Regions from separate parts of the Rhizobium sp. NPDC092011 genome, predicted to be linked through region 3. Evidence: riboswitches for the same ligand, from Rfam matches in the RefSeq annotation. Region 3 holds a riboswitch; each other region holds the start of a gene.
What was found. A riboswitch is a leader RNA that binds a small molecule or an ion and turns the genes downstream of it on or off. The one in region 3 is predicted to bind cobalamin.

Region 1: linked by a shared signal. The riboswitch ahead of ACIQJ2_RS03580 (ABC transporter substrate-binding protein) and the one ahead of ACIQJ2_RS11870 (acyl-CoA thioesterase) in region 3 are both predicted to bind cobalamin.
Region 2: linked by a shared signal. The riboswitch ahead of cobU (bifunctional adenosylcobinamide kinase/adenosylcobinamide-phosphate guanylyltransferase) and the one ahead of ACIQJ2_RS11870 (acyl-CoA thioesterase) in region 3 are both predicted to bind cobalamin.

Annotation. Positions count from the first base shown of each region.
Region 1 is NZ_JBIVSO010000001.1:734,391-739,903, reverse strand. Features, by position in the region: gene ACIQJ2_RS03590 (ABC transporter ATP-binding protein) at 1-599, opposite strand, end outside; gene ACIQJ2_RS03585 (FecCD family ABC transporter permease) at 596-1,633, opposite strand; gene ACIQJ2_RS03580 (ABC transporter substrate-binding protein) at 1,636-2,652, opposite strand; cobalamin riboswitch at 2,815-3,071, opposite strand; gene ACIQJ2_RS03575 (GGDEF domain-containing protein) at 3,173-4,267, opposite strand; gene ACIQJ2_RS03570 (HlyD family secretion protein) at 4,893-5,513, shown strand, end outside.
Region 2 is NZ_JBIVSO010000002.1:821,014-826,526, forward strand. Features, by position in the region: gene ACIQJ2_RS12375 (cobyric acid synthase) at 37-1,491, shown strand; gene ACIQJ2_RS12380 (chloride channel protein) at 1,513-3,309, opposite strand; cobalamin riboswitch at 3,493-3,893, shown strand; gene cobU (bifunctional adenosylcobinamide kinase/adenosylcobinamide-phosphate guanylyltransferase) at 4,034-4,558, shown strand; gene cobW (cobalamin biosynthesis protein CobW) at 4,564-5,513, shown strand, end outside.
Region 3 is NZ_JBIVSO010000002.1:711,793-717,305, forward strand. Features, by position in the region: gene ACIQJ2_RS11860 (SDR family oxidoreductase) at 1-470, opposite strand, end outside; gene ACIQJ2_RS11865 (LysR substrate-binding domain-containing protein) at 595-1,485, shown strand; cobalamin riboswitch at 1,529-1,724, shown strand; gene ACIQJ2_RS11870 (acyl-CoA thioesterase) at 1,828-2,613, shown strand; gene ACIQJ2_RS11875 (hypothetical protein) at 2,891-4,288, shown strand; gene ACIQJ2_RS11880 (glycosyltransferase family 4 protein) at 4,294-5,379, opposite strand; gene pncA (bifunctional nicotinamidase/pyrazinamidase) at 5,460-5,513, opposite strand, start outside.

The DNA of each region.
Region 1 (5,513 bases), on a different contig from region 3:
ATCGCCGCCAGATTGAGATCATGCAGTGCGACGACCGACGTGACGTCAAGCTTCGAAATCAGGCCCAGTATCTCAAGCTGGTGTTGGATATCCAGGTGGTTTGTCGGCTCGTCGAGCAGCAATTCGCTGGGGGTCTGCGCAAGTGCTCTGGCGATATGAACACGCTGACGCTCGCCGCCGGACAATGTCTGCCATAGCTGGCCCGCCCGATCCTGCATGCCGACACGGGCCAGCGCGGCGAGGACCGCTGCGTCATCCAGGGCGCCCCATGAGGAAAGCGGCCCGCGGTGTGGTGTACGGCCAAGACGGACAACATCGATAACCGTCACCTGCATATCCGTGTTCGCCTGCTGCTCCACCAACGCGATGCGGCGGGCGATATCGCCGCGGGAAATTGAGGCGATGTCGTCACCACCGAGCCGGATGACGCCACTCTTCACTTTTCGCAGCCGGCAGATCAACCGCAATAGGCTGGACTTGCCGGAACCGTTCGGCCCGAGCAGGCCGAGCACCTTGCCCTTTTCCACCGCGAGGCTGATGCCATTGACAATGAGCGTATTGCCGGCGGCGAAGGTGACGTTGTCGACCGCGATACTCATGCCGTCCTCCGGGCGCGATAAAGAATGATGGCGAAGGCGGGAGCGCCGAACAAAGCAGTCACGACGCCAATCGGCAGGATCTGCTGGGGAATGATGATCCGGGAAACAATATCGGCAGCAACCATGAAGATCGCGCCGCCGAGCGCGGACGCTGGCAATAGCCGGTCATGATTGGGGCCGACCATGAAACGGGCTGCATGCGGAATGACGAGCCCGACAAAGCCGATCGAGCCGACGATGCTGACAACCGCCGCCGTCATGAAAGCCGTCGTTCCCAGAAGCACGATCTGTGCGCGGCGCACGGCGATGCCGAGCGAAGCCGCCGCGTCGGTTCCGAAAACGAAAGCGTCGAGCACGCGGACATGCGCCATGCAGACCACGAAGCCGACAATGGCGATCGGCCCAGAGAGATAGACATCCGGCCAGCGCACGCCGCTCATCGAGCCGAGAAGCCAGAACATGACACCCCTTGCCTGCTCGGCATTCGCCGACGTGGTCACGATATAGGAGGTCAGCGCATTGAAAAGCTGCGAACCGGCGACACCACACAGTATGATGCGCTCACTTGTTCCACCGACACCGGCTGCGAGCAGGCCGACGAACAGGAAAGCGGCAACCGCGCCGATGAAGGCACCGCTGGAAAGCCCCAGAACCCCGTAGCCGAGCCCGAGGATCATGATGCAAACCGCGCCCGTGGAGGCGCCGGCGGAAATGCCGAGAACATAAGGTTCCGCGAGCGGATTGCGCAGCAAGGCCTGCAGGATCACGCCGCTCAGCGCCAACGATGCGCCAGCGCTTGCCGCGACGAGCGCGCGGCTGAGACGATAGTCCCAGACGATGCCCTGATGTATCCGGCTAAGCTCGAAATCCGTTCCGAACAGCCGGTTCGACACGGCCTTTGCCGTCGTCGACAGCGGGATGGAAATCTCGCCGATCGAGACCGCAAGGCTGATCATGAAGGCCAAAAGGAGGAATGCAGCCGTGGTGAGCGCCAATAGCGCCCACCGGTCTCGCCGCTCTGCGATCAGACGCATATTTACTGCGCCAGACCAAAGGACTTGATGCCCTTGGCCAATATCTCAATGCCGTCGATGGTCCGGATGGTCGGGTTCATCGATTGCGCGTCCATCATCACGAAGTGCTTGTTCTTGACGGCGTCGAGCTGGCTAGTGACCGGGTCTTTCTCGAGGAAGGCGAGCTTGACCTTCGGATCGTCGGCCGCATAGCGGCGGCGATCCATCGCCGCGATCACGATCACCGCAGGGTTGGCCTGTGCGATGGTTTCCCACCCGACCAGCGGCCATTCCTCTTCCGTCGTCACGACATTCTTCGCACCGAGCGTTTTCAGGATATAGGCCGGAGCGCTGTTCTTGCCGGCGATATAGGCATCGCCGCTGACTTCCTTGCTGGAGAACCAGAACACGATCGGAAGGTCCTTGGCCTTTGCGCCGGCAATCGATGCGACAGCATCCGCCTCGCGCTTCTTCAGATCGGCGACCAGGGCGTCGCCGCGATCCTTGACGTCGAAGATCTGCGCGAGTTCGTTGATCTCCTGATAGACGAGATCCATCGTAAACAGCTCCTTGCGTACACCGTCACCGCCATCGGTATTGACCTTGGCGACACAATCGGTTGGCGCAACATAAGTGTTGATGTCGAGCTTGGAGAATTGGTCCCGCTTGCCGACGGAGCCCTGCGTGCCGACATGCCATTCGAACTCGGCAGCCACAAGATCCGGCTCCTTGCCGACAACGGATTCGAAGCTTGGGTCATTGTCGGCAAGCCGGGCGATCTTGCTATTGGCCTCGGCATATTGCGGCAGCACCGGACCGACCCATACCGCGGTTCCGGCGATCTTGTCGGCAAGGCCGAGCGAGAACAGGATCTCGGTCATGCCCTGGCCAATGGATACGATCTTGGCGGGCGCCTTCTGGAAGGTGACCTGCTGGCCGCAATTGTTGATGGTGAGCGGATACTGGGTTGCAGCAAAGCCGGAAGCGGCAAACCCGGTAAGCCCAAGTGCAAATGTTACGGTCGTCAAAAAATGGCGCATGAAAGGTCTCGATCGGAATGGAAATCTGGCGGCGTCAGCGCAATCGCGCTCAGGCAGACCGCAGCCGGTTAAGGAGATCCCAATCAAGGTCGAAAAACGCCCGATAATGTCGAAGGCTCAGGTCAATCATTCTCTGTCCTTTCCGAGCATCCCCGCCCGGTTGATTGGATCGTGATCGACGGCAGGTCTCCTGGCTCGCGGATATCTGACGATCATCTGCCTTCCCGCGATTGTGGTCGCAGTGGCACGGCCTCAAGCCTTCGGAGATGAACGGAACGCTGTTCACACCCGGATGATCGGCAATCCGCTTACAGTTGCGGGGGCAGCCACGGTCTAGGTCCCTTTTGGGTCGTCCTCACCGTGTTCCCTATTAATCCCCGCGGAGTCTTCCTTGGGGAACCGTCGCGTCCAGTTAAGCCGGGCGATCAGTTCCGTCAAGAAGACAGCGGTAGAAACAAGGATGCGAACGCGACACGGCGGAGTTGGCGGAACGTCGCGAAGGGCGCCGAGCTACAAGTCGCTATGCGGTTTCCGCGAGTTCGACGCGGTTTCTTCCGCCCGCCTTTGCGCGGTAAAGCGCTTTGTCGGCGGCTTCGAGAACATACTTGAAATCCGTCGATGGCTCGAACGAGCAGGCGATGCCGATGCTGGCCGTGACATGGACAGTCTCCTGCCCGAACATCAGGACCGTTGTCTCGATATCGTTGCGGATCTTCTCGGCAACAATGCCGGCGGCCCGCATATCCGTATTCGGCAACAGCACGACGATTTCCTCACCGCCATAGCGGGCGGCTATGTCGGTCTTGCGCACCGTCCGACGGATCACGTCCGCAACCCGTGCCAGGACCGTATCGCCGAAGGTGTGGCCCCAATTGTCGTTGATCTTCTTAAAATGATCGATGTCGAGCATGATGATCGAAAAGGGAACCCGCCGCATCCCGGCTTCCTTGCTGCAGCGATCACCTTCCCGCTGCAGGACACGACGGTTCGGCAGCTGCGTCAGAGGATCGAGCGTGGCTTCGTTTTCGAGAGCGCGCTGAATACCGATGCGATAGCTTTCCTTCTCAAGCAGGTCCGCCAGCAACATGACGCCGAGGATGTTGACGATCGTCACCGGCAGCGTCGCCGAGATCAGAAGTTCTCGCGCGACCGACCACGGCAGGAAAACGAGAACGACGAGAGATGTCGTCGTCGCAAGGCCGAACAGAGCCGAGCGTCTCCATCCGGTGCCGGTCAACTGTCGCGGCAAGAGTGTCAAAACATATCCTGCTGTCGCCACGATCAAAATGCCGGCAACCCCGCTCACGGCACCAAGGCCGCCAACCAGATAACGAAACACGGCCATCATGAACGCCGCAACAATGGTGCCGACGATGCCGCCATAGATCGGGGTGAGAACGAGCAGGATCGAACGTCCGTCCTGAATGACGCCGGGCATGAATCGAATGGGATCGCCCATCGACAAAATACCGCCAAGACCGAAGAGCAGTCCGACGGCGACAGATTTCAGAATGCCGCGCTCGATGGTCCGGGTGACCCAAGAATAGGCATAGACGATGATCGCCACCTGCCCCAGAACACGCACCAGGGATGGCAAATGCGCTTGAATTTCCATCAACGTACCCGATCCTCGTGCGGAGCCATTTCGAATAGCCCGGCCTGGCCATAGCCGAGGTCGGAGTGAAATACCAAGCAATCTCTGCGGGATGGTTTATCAAGCCTGCCGCCTGTGGAAAACGCGGTTGCGTCACACGAATTGTGGATCATTGCGATGAGGTCACCTTCAAGTCGACCCCAAAGGTCAGGGATTTTCGTGAGATGCAACGCATAGGAGAAACAAGGCGCTCGCAAAGACGATCGAAGGATTGGCAACTCCGGATGGATTGTACCGGTGGACGCGTGTCATCCACCTTGCCTATCTGGAGCTTCGGGCTGGACGGTCAAGCACTTCGGGTACAATTAAACTACCGCAAACCACCATCCATGTCTGACGGTATGCGGCGGGATCGCGGAGAAATCGAGGACGCCTCAGATCGACCTGCGGTCAGTGCTTTTATTAGTTTCCTCTGCTACAGTTCGCATGGCAGTGTAGCGATCGCAGACCCAGGGACAGTCGGTCGAACTGGCGACGATGAGGTGGAGGGGCGTGGTGGCGCATCTTTTTAGCCTCGCATTGTATTTGTGTGAGCGTTTGAGTTGTCGGGGTTTGAGCCTCGAGCGTTTGATATGGAGAGGGCTGTATGTTGCGAACGCTTCGTGTTGTGATTGGCATTGTGATCGTGGCGGCATTGGGTGTTCTGCTATGGTTTGCGACGAAGCCGCCGCCATTGATCGTCCAGGGTGAAGTGTCGGCCAATCGGGTCGATGTCAGCCCTCGGGTTTCGGGGCGTGTCACCAAACTCAACGCGGATGTCGGCGACAATGTTGAGCGCGGCGCTGTGATCGCCGAGCTCGAAAGCCCGCAGCTGACCGCCGCCCTTCACATGTCCGAGGCGGCGCTGTCGGTCGCCGAGGCCGATCTCGTCAGGGTCAACAGCACCCGGCCGGAGACGATCGCGGCACGCCAGGCCGAACTGGCCGCGGCGGACGCCGACGTAAAACTCTATCAGGAGGATGCCGGCCGCCAGGGCAGGCTGATCACAACGGGCGCATCGACGCAGGCGCGCGTCGACGAAACGGCCCGCAACCTCGAAGCCGCCATTCGCAAGCGCGAGTCGGCCGAGGCCAATCTGCAGCTGGCCGTCGCCGGTGCGAGCAAGGAGGAGAAGGCTCTCGCCGCAGCGCAGGTCGAGCAGGCGAAGGCCTCGCTTGGCCAGCAGCAGACCAACGTCCATGAGCTGACCATCATCGCGCCGATTTCC
Region 2 (5,513 bases), 110 kb from region 3:
ATTTTCAGGGGCTAGGTCATCGTGGAGCGAAGAGGAATGACACGGGCGATCATGCTGCAGGGGACCGGCTCCGATGTCGGAAAAACGGTATTGGTCGCGGGACTTTGCCGACTGTTTGCCAACCGGGGCGTGAGGGTCCGTCCATTCAAGCCGCAAAACATGTCCAACAACGCAGCCGTGGCGGAGGATGGCGGCGAGATCGGCCGCGCCCAATGGCTGCAGTCGCTCGCGGCGCGCGTTCCGTCTTCCGTCCATATGAACCCGGTTCTGCTGAAGCCACAATCGGAAACAGGCAGCCAGATCATCGTACAGGGCAAGGTCTGGGGCCATGCCAAGGGCAGGGACTATCAAGCACTGAAGCCGCAGCTGCTTGGAGCCGTGCTCGAAAGCTTTGCCGCCATAAGGGCCGGAACCGATCTCGTGATCGTCGAGGGTGCAGGCTCCCCGGCCGAGATCAATCTTCGGCGGGGCGACATCGCCAATATGGGTTTTGCGACCCGCGCCAATGTGCCGGTGGTGCTGGTGGGCGATATCGATCGCGGTGGTGTCATCGCGTCGCTGGTCGGCACCTATCATATATTGCCGGAGGAGGATCGACGCATGATCCGCGGCTACCTCATCAATAAGTTTCGCGGCGACGTCTCTTTGTTCGCGGAGGGCATAGAAGCCGTCGGCGGCTTTACGGGCTGGCAATGCCATGGCGTCGTTCCGTGGCTGAAAGCGGCCGCTCGGCTGCCGGCAGAGGATTCCGTCGTGTTGGAGAGGCTGGCGCGTGGCTCCTCTGCTGCGCTGAAAGTTGCCGTGCCCGTATTGTCGCGCATCGCCAATTTCGACGATCTCGATCCGTTGAGGGCCGAGCCAGACGTCGATCTCGTCTTTGTCCGTGCGGGCGAGCGCCTGCCTGCAGACGCAGGCCTCGTGGTGTTGCCGGGCTCCAAGTCCACGATCGGTGACCTCATCGATCTGCGCGAACAGGGCTGGGATCGCGATATCGCCATGCATGTGCGTCGGGGCGGCCGCGTTATCGGCATTTGCGGCGGCTACCAGATGCTCGGCAGAACGGTCTCCGATCCGCTCGGTATCGAAGGATCGATCATAGAGACGCCCGGACTGGATCTTCTCGATATCGGGACGGAAATGGCGCCGGAAAAGACGGTACGAAACAGCATTGCCGTCTCAAAGGAATATGACGTGCCGCTCTCCGGTTATGAAATTCATCTCGGCGTGACGACCGGCGCCGACTGCGAACGGCCCTCGGCTGTCATCGATGGCCGGCCGGACGGCGCGATATCGCCTGATGGCCGTGTCATGGGCACGTATCTGCATGGTCTTTTCGGAAGCGACGCCTATCGGGCAAAGCTGCTTGCAAGTTTCGGCCTGGCCGGCGAGCGGATGGATTATCGCGCCGGCGTCGATGCGGCATTGGACGAGATCGCTCGGGAGCTCGAAGGCGTTCTCGATCCTGCCTGGCTGGATAGCCTGGTTCGCTGAAACCGGTTTCTATGGCCTGTTCTAGAGTTCGCCCGAAACTTCGCGGCGACGGCGGTCGAGTTCTTCGCTGTAGCGCCGCAGCGTATAGCTTTCCGTCAGCAGACCAATGACCTTGCGTTCGATCAGATCGTTGACCACGACCAGTGCTTCGCTCTTTGTCTGGTCGAACATCGCAGCTGCCTGCTTGGCGTTCATTTGCGGCTGCAGGAATTCGTTGCGAAGCCGGATGAAGTCAGCAAGACCGTGCTCCTCGTCATCCTTTTCGACCGGGCTCGCATAGACATCGGGCACGAGAACCATCCCGGAATATTTCTCGTTCTTGTCGATCAGGATGACGCGCTGCGCCGAGCCGATCGGGAAGTTCTTACGGAACTCCTCGATGCTCATGTCGATGCTTCCCGTATGAACGTCAGGGCGCATCATGCGGGCAACGGTGAGGTTGCGGATCCAGCCGACGTCATGCGCGCTGCGGATGCTTTCGCCGCGCAGGTGGAAACGCCATGTGGCGAAGGAGTAGCCGAAGGTGGTGCGCACCACGAGTGACGAGGTGATGACCGCCGCCAGCACGAGGGCGGTGATGGGGAAATCGCCGGTGATTTCCAGCGCCAGGAACGTCATGGTCAGCGGACCGCCGATGATGGCGACGGCAAGCGAACTCATGCCGACCACGGCATAGACTACCGGTGTCAGGGTGGCGTGATCGAGATAGGGTGCGCAATAGGCGAAGATCTTGCCGAGCAATGCGCCCATGAACAGGGAGGCGAAGAACAGGCCGCCTCTGAAGCCGGAGCCGATCGACACGGCGGAGGCGAGTGATTTGAGCAAGAAAAGCCCGACGAGCGCTCCCAGCGTCACGTCCGTGGACAGATTGAGATGCAACGCGCCGTGCCCGGCCGACAGAACCTGCGGCGAGATCAGTGCCAGCAGGCCGACGACGAGGCCGCCGAGAGCCGGGCGGAAGGGCATTGCGATCGAGCTCTTGCGGGCCAGCTCCTCCACCCAGGCGACGCCTTGCATGATCAGGATGCCGATACCGGCGCAGAAAGCGCCAAGCAGGACGGCAGGAAGATAGTCTGCTGGCACGATCGCGCCGAAATGGCCGATATCGATGGCGAAATCGTCGCCGGCGAGCAGTCTGGCGATCATTGTCGATATCAGCGCCGAAACGACGACCGGCGTCAGTGTCAGAATGGAATAGGTGCCGATAATCAGCTCGAAGGCGTAAAAGGCGCCAGTCAGGGGCGCGTTGAATGCGGCGGCGATAGCGCCTGCCGCACCGCAGCCGACGAGCATGCGCAGATCTGCGCGGCGCATCTGCATCTTGTAGCCGAACTTCGACGCGATGCCGGCGGCCAGCTGCGTGTAGCCTGCCTCGAGCCCGACGGACGCGCCGAAGCCATTCGAGATCAGGTTCTGGACGGCAACGATGATACTGTCGGTAAGCGACATGCGACCGCCATGCAGCGCATTGGCTTCGATCGGGTCGACCATCGGCTTTTTGCGCGTACGCGACAATATATAGAGAAGGATGCCGAGGATGATGCCGCCTGCGATCGGTGCGATCAACAGCACCGACTTGTCAGGAATTGCGACTGCGGCTGAGCTGAGGCGCTCATAGTCCGTTATGCCATAGATGAGGCTGTGGAGCTTGCGCGAGATGTAGCTCATCGCCGTCACGGCGCAGCCGGAGGCTATTCCCGCCAGCGCGCCCGCGAAAACAAGACCCAATTCGCCGCGGCGTAGCAGCGCCCTGAATCGACCGAGATCGAATAGGGCCGAGAAGGCGCCGAGGCGGCGAGGTTGAAATTTCTGTAGCATGGGGAGCGGACGATATATTTTTACTCGAATGTGAGGGCTTAACCTCTATAAACTCCTAACATCAAAGAAATACGGCAAAAAGACCGGCGTTCTCTGGGGAATTTGCGACGATTTCGCACAAGATGCGTCGGACGTCACATCATCTATGCCCTTGATTGACTTGAACTGGGCGAAAGCCTAATCATTGCGGCCATAACGAATGGTTCCTAAGCGGCGATCTGCCGCATGGGATGAAAAGGGAATGTGAAGGGGCGGACCCAATCCGGGCGTTCTCATCACAGCCGACCCCGCGACTGTAGAGCGGTCAGGGTCTTTCGTTCTGTTTGCAGGGTATTCCGTCTGCGGTTTGCATGGGGCGACCGGGCGGGACAGCCGCAAGCCGAAAAAAGCCACTGGCGTGGCATCATGATCAATCGGGGCAGGACGCCTCTCATTCTACGAATCGTCCGCCTTTTCATGATGTGTCTGCCGGGAAGGTGAGAAAGATCCGCTGGTGCACGATCGGGGGCGACCGGTTTCGGTCCGCCCCCGTCGCGGCGCCTTATCCGCGAGCCAGGAGACCTGCCAAGCGTGCCGGGCGAAGAGCCTGTTTCGGGAACGCAAGTTCCGCTGCCAGCACGGAGGTTGTCGTGGCACAAGACGAGTTTTCGGCGTGTAGACGCCCGTTTCCGGTTTCAGCGCCACGCTGCCGACCCGCGCTTTCGTGCGGGAGCGGGAATAGCTGATGTCTTCCGCGACCTCCCGGTCTGTCTTCGTCCTCGGTGGGGCGCGCTCCGGCAAATCCAGATTCGCCGAATCCCTGATTTTGGACACTGGCCTCGAACGTCACTACGTGGCGACAGGGCAGGCGTGGGATGACGAGATGCGCGAGCGCATTGCACAGCATCGTGCCGATCGCGGCGATCTCTGGCAGACGCATGAGGAGCCGATGGATCTCGTGGCGCAGCTCGCCGCCATCGACGCCGAAGGACGCGCTGTTCTCGTGGACTGCCTGACGCTTTGGGTGACCAATCTGATGATGGCGGAACGAGACATGATGTCGGAGTTCGCCACTCTTACGAAATTCCTGCCGCAAGCGAGATCGCGGCTCGTTCTCGTGTCCAACGAGGTGGGCCTTGGAATCGTGCCGGAAAATCGCATGGCGCGCGAGTTTCGCGATCACGCCGGCCGTCTGCACCAGATGGTCGCGGCGGCAAGTGCCGAAGTTTATTTTATCGCAGCGGGTCTGCCGCTGAAAATGAAGGGTTAATCCATATGAACCAGCAAAAGATTCCCGCTACCGTCATCACCGGCTTTCTCGGCGCCGGCAAGACGACGATGATCCGCAACCTCCTGCAGAATGCCGGCGGCAAGAAGATCGCGCTGATCATCAACGAATTCGGCGATCTCGGAGTCGACGGCGACGTGCTCAAGGGCTGCGGCGCGGAGAACTGCACGGAAGACGATATCATCGAGCTGACCAACGGCTGCATCTGCTGCACGGTTGCCGATGATTTCATTCCCACCATGACGAAGCTCCTGGAGCGCGATGTGCGTCCGGATCACATTGTTATCGAGACCTCGGGTCTTGCGCTGCCGCAGCCACTGGTCGCAGCCTTCAACTGGCCTGATATCCGCACCCACGTCACCGTCGATGGCGTCATCACCGTGGTCGATAGCGCCGCTGTTGCCGCCGGCCGCTTCGCTGACGATCACGATGCGGTGGAGGCTCGCCGCGTCGAGGACGATTCGCTCGACCACGAAAGCCCGATCGAGGAATTGTTCGAGGATCAGCTGACCTGCGCCGACCTCATCGTGCTCAACAAGACTGACTTGATCGATGTCGACGGTCTCGGCCGCGTCCGCGCCGAAGTTGCCTCGCGTACCGTCCGCAAGCCGACGATCATCGAGGCGAAGAACGGCGATGTGCCGGCCGCCGTCCTGCTTGGTCTCGGGATCGGCACGGAAGACGATATCGTCAACCGCAAATCGCATCACGAGCTTGAGCATGAGGACGGCACGCCGCACGACCACGACGAGTTCGACAGCTTCGTCGTCGAACTCGGCCCGATTGCCGATCCTGTGGCCTTCGTTGATGCGCTGAAGGGCGTGATCGCAGAGCATGATGTACTGCGCCTCAAGGGCTTCGTCGATGTCCCCGGCAAGCCCATGCGCCTGCAGCTGCAGGCAGTCGGTAGCCGTATCGATACCTACTTCGATCGTGC
Region 3 (5,513 bases):
TAGGAAGCAAGTCCCGCGCGGAAGACTGCCGAGGTCGGGAACATTGGCGAGGGTTCGAACGCCCAGGCGGTGGAGATGTTGACGATCGCGCCGGACTTCTGCTTCTGCATGATGGGGGCGACGAGGCGCGTCGGACGGATGACGTTCATTAGATAGACGTCTAGGCCGGTGTGCCATTGCTCGTCGGTGATCTCAAGGATCTGAGCGCGGGGGCCGTGGCCGGCGCTGTTGACGAGCACGTCGATCCGTCCCCATTTCTCCATGGTCGTGTCGACCAGTCGCTTGAGGTCGTCATTCGACTGGTTCGAGCCCGTGATGCCGATGCCGCCAAGCTCTTGTGCCAGCGCTTCACCTTTTCCGGAGGAGGACAGAATGGCTACCTTGAAACCATCGGCAGCAAGGCGTCTGGCGCTCTCCGCACCCATGCCGCTGCCGCCCGCTGTGATAACAGCCACTTTTTCTATCGACATTTTCGGTTCCTCTTTCATCTCGTTCGGATAGAGTTTCTTGCCTCAAATTTACCGATGAAATATCATCTTTCCTGCGCGTGGGCGAAGCAGTTACGCTCTTATTTGTCAGTAGAAAAACTATCGCATGGATGGCTCAGTCGGTAAACTTCCTTCTCTGAATGGTCTCAAGGCGTTCGAGGTATCTGCGCGGCATCATAGCTTCAGGCTTGCCGCCGAGGAACTCGGTGTTACGCAAGGCGCTGTGGCCCAGCAGGTGCGCGGGCTGGAGGCGGAGCTCGGAGTCAAGTTGTTCGAGCGGATGCCGCGAAGTCTTGTCTTGACGGGCGAGGGGCGTGGCTATTTCGCCGATATCAGGCGTGCCTTTGAAATCATCGCTCAGGCGACTGGCGATCTTAAGCCACAGCCCGTCAGGCTTACGATCAGCACCACGCCGACATTCGCATCGAAATGGCTGATCCCACGCCTGCCGGATTTTACGGCGCGTCATCCGGATCTCGACCTCCATATTCTCGCGACGGAGCGCATGTCTGGCTTTCAGGCCGATGGGGTGGACCTTGCCGTGCGCTATGGCAGACCACCCTTCGGTCCAGGACTGGCGACGGAGTTGCTATTCGAGCAGGAAATCATTGCGGTTTGCAGCCTGGTGCTGCTGCTTGAGCGAAAGCCGCCGACTACCTCGGAGGAGCTTGCAGGTTACGTGCTTCTGCATGATGCCCATAATTCCTGGCCGGAATTCATCGACAGGCATTTCGGAGGCGCGGCGCAGGCACCCTACAAGGGGATCAGTTTCAACCAGACCTCACACGCCATCGAAGCTGCCATTGCCGGGCAGGGCATCGTGCTTGCCAACCGGGATTTCGTTGCCCGAGACTTGGCTGAAGGGCGCCTGATACAGATCGTCGAGGGATCGCTAAGCGGTCCCTCCGATTTTTACATGGTCTGGCCACGCTACCGGAAATCGGCGGCCCTGGAGACGGTTATCGCCTGGCTGGGTGAAGAGGCGAGACGGAAATGAGGCGGTGGCCCCTGCCACGCCTTGACCGGCTCTCGAACATCGGACATTGCTGCGTTGTAACGGTTCTGCGGACCTTTGGTCCGGAGCTAAGAGGGAATCCGGTCACAATGCCGGAGCTGCCCCCGCAACTGTAAGCGGCGAGCCGTCGTCCAAGATGTCACTGAGGGAGCCTCCTTGGGAAGACGGACGGCGGTGATGAACCGTGAGCCAGGAGACCTGCCGCTACAGATAACGTCCACGGGCGGGGTGTCCCGGTGTGCCGCTTTGCGACCGGCATGTCTATGCCCGGCGCCGATGCGTCATTCCATTGCCCTGCCTTCCAATCGAGATGGTAGTGCTCTTATGTCAAATACGCCTTCCGGGGTTCACACGCAGTCTCCCACAACACTGATCGACATCGTCTTTCCAGGCGATACCAACCACCATGGCACCTTTTTCGGAGGCGCAGGCCTTGCGTTGATGGATCGCGTCGCCTTCATCTCCGCCACAAGATACGGCCGCGCGCCTTTCGTGACCGCCTCTTGCGAACGGGTTGATTTCAGACAACCGGCTCGCATCGGTCATATCGTCGAATTTACAGCGCTTCCCGTCAGGGCCGGGCGTCGTTCCCTGACGATCGAGGTGGAAATGGTTGCGGAGGCCATCGCCGGCCGGGAGCGGCATGTTTGCACACGCGGCGTCTTTCACATGGTTGCGATCCCCGAGGAGCAAAGCGCGTCTGACTGGATATTGCCACCACTTAAATCGCAAGCCGAGCCGCCCCGAAGCGAAGGCGCGGCGATGGTGGATATTGTATTTCCCGATCAGGCCAATAGCGCCGGAAAAATGTTTGGCGGCGAAGCGGTGGCCTACATGACGAAGGCTGCCTTCATTGCCGCATCGAGACTTTCCGGGAGGTTGACGGTACTGGCGTCTTCGGAGCGCATCGACTTTTCCCGCCCTATCGTCGTTGGCGAGATTGTCGAGGTTTGCGCCGAGGTCATCGAAATCGGGCGGACCTCAATGAAAGTGCAGACGGTCCTCTACTCCGAGAACCTTCTCAGCGGAGAGCGACATATCACGGCGACGGGACATTTCGTGATGGTTGCCGTTGATGCAAACCACAAGCCTGTCGTCGTCGAGCGATGAGTTTGACGCGGCGAGTGCGTGCTTCCTGATTGCCCTGGCTCATCCATCACGATGCGGTTGAAGGCATGATGTGGAAGATGATCGTCTCTCTGGCGCCGTTGCTCCAGGCTCCGCCGATCGAGCAGATTTTCGAGGAATGAAATGCCATCTGGCGTGGCCGGCGCGTCTTGGCACATATGCCTGCCATCCACCTGCTTGCGCGCGGCCCTTAGTATTCGGTTCCTAAGGCTTTCCCGGGATTAGCGCTTTTCTCAATCTTTTGCTGTTAGCTGACCGCATGGCAAAGATCGTGGCATTGGCGGCATATTTCTATCAGGCGGCCGTGGCATTCGGGCTGCTGATCGCAATAGCGCATTTGCTTGCGCCGGCGGATTACGCGGCCTACTCGCTTTTCATCACCATCAGCCAGTTTGCGGCGATCTTCTGCTTCGAATGGATCCGCCATGCCTGCAGCCGCTTCTATCCGGGTTCGACGCCCGGGAGCGAAGCACTGGAGCGAAAGGCGCTGACCGTCGAGTTTGCCGTATGCGCGATGATCTGCCTGGTCGCTGCATCCGCGTCGATCTTCTTTTCGGTTCCCCGCGAGATTGCGATGCTTGGCGCTCTTGTTGCGGTTTTGCAGGGCGGAAGCGATCTTCATCTCACCATGCTGCGCTTTCGCCAGGAGTTTCGCGCCTTTTCCCGACTGCAGGGATCCCGCGCCACCATTCTTGCCGTCGGTACGCTCGCCGGAGCAATGGTTACTCCAAACTTCACCTGCACGATCATAGGGTTGCTCGCCGGCTATGTTGCCTACGGCTCGTGGGCCATATTTCTGACCCGCGACAGTCTGCGCGAAGCGGCGCGTCTCGAGCCAGCGCTGATCCGCAAGCATTTTGTTTATGGCAGCGTTGCGGCCAGCGCCTCGGTGCTCGGTATGCTTGCGCCGTTGGGCTTGAAGTCGATCCTGACGGCGGCGTTAGGGGCGGGCGGGGCTGCAGGCGCATTGCTGGCGCTCGATCTGCTGCAGCGGCCGTTCGTGCTGATCGTTTCGGCACTGCAGGCCATTCAATATCCGGATGTGGTCGCCTCCCATGATCGCGATGGTATAACTCCTGCGTTCAGGAAACAGCTTGGAGATTACTATTCGCTGCTGACCGGCCTTACATTGATGACCGCGGCCGGCATTTTCGCCCTGTTGCAGCCCGTGGCGCATCTGGTTATTTCGGCTGGCTTGCGCGACGGATTTCTTGCAGGCGCGCCTTTTGTCGTCGGTCTTTCGGTGTGCCGCGCCCTGACATTGAACATGTCGCCGACGCCTGCGCACCTTCAGCGCCGATTGCTGATGATTTTCCTGTTGGCTTTGGTCGATTGCGTCCTGCTGAATGTCGGGACGCTGCTTGGCGGCTATTTCGGCTCGTTCGACGATGCGGCGCTCATGTTCGGCGGTATGATCGGTGCGCTGGTGGCAATGGCGATCGGGGTGAAGGTGCTCACTTTGCTGCCCTTCAGCTTCATCTGGCGGCCGGTCATTTTCTCCGCCATCGGTCTCGCCGTGCCGGTACTTGCAACGGCCGGCTTTGAGTATTCACTTTGGATATCGGTGACGATTGGCGTTGTCGGTGGCGCTGTGTTCTGCGTGCTCGGCCTTCACAGCTATTTCGTCACGATGTTCCGGCCGCAAGCCCGAAGTTAGATCCGTCAGAGGGCCTCCAGCATGGATAGCACACGCTCCGCACTGCTGTTCCAGGAGAAGCGCGCGACATTCTCGTGGCCGCGTCGGCGCAGATCCTCACGCAAAGCGCCGTCTGCGGCAATCCTCTGCATGGCGGCGACAAGCTCGTCCTGCCTGGTGGGATCGAAGTAGAGCGCAGCATCGCCCGAGGCTTCGCGGACAGCGGGGATATCGGCGGCCAGCACCGGGCAACCCTGCGTCATGGCTTCGAGCGGCGGAATGCCGAAGCCTTCATAGAGGCTGGGAAAGACGAAGGCCGTGGCATGTCGTTCCAGCGCGGCGATCTCTGCATCCGTGAGGCGACCGGGAAAGAGCTGCCTGTCACTGGACTGCGGCCCGTCGGCCTCGAACACGGTCGGAGCTGTGCCGCCGACAACCACGAGTTTCTGGTTTTCATCGCCAAGGGTTTCGAAGGCGCGAATGGCGAAATCGAGATTCTTGTTCGGCTTCATCGTACCGACGAGAAGGAAGAAGCCGTTGGTCTGTAATCCGAGCCGCTGGATGATGGCCTCATCGGGTTGAATGGCGGCGAAGTGATCGACGGCATTGTAGACCACATCGATGCCGCTTGCGGGGACCCGGAAAACGGAGGCAAGTTCGTCGCGCGAAAACTCCGAGACCGTGCCGATCTTGGCGGTGCGGGTGAGCACCGTGCCGAGGGCGCCATGCAGCATGCGGTAGCTGCGTTTGAAGGATTGCGGGTGCCGGAAGATGGTCGCGTCATGGATGACCACCATTTGGCGGCGATGCAGGAGAGGACCGCTGCCGCCGAAGCCGATCAGCCGGCTGCCGCGCGATCGCGAAAGCAGAGATGTCTGTTCCCAAATATGACCGGGGCCTGAGCCGAAAGAATCGACTTCTATGGCGGAAAGACCGATGTCGACGCGCGTATGGCGCGGCACCGCCAAGCGCCATCTTGCACCCTTCAACGTAGACGGTACCGCACCTGCGGCGATCTTGCGGTCAAGCGCCAGCGTCAATTCGCGTGCAAAGCGTTGTACGCCGGATAATGGCTGGCTGAGAAATCGCCCGTTGATGGTAATCGATTGCACTCGAACGCCCCGGTATGTCATTGATCGGGGCCAGTCTGCATTAGTTTCCTTAGAGAAGGTTTAGCTCCGCCTGCCTGATTTTAGGCAAGCGCGTCCCTGCTGTCGATCGTGGCGACGCCGCGCGTCCGCATCTC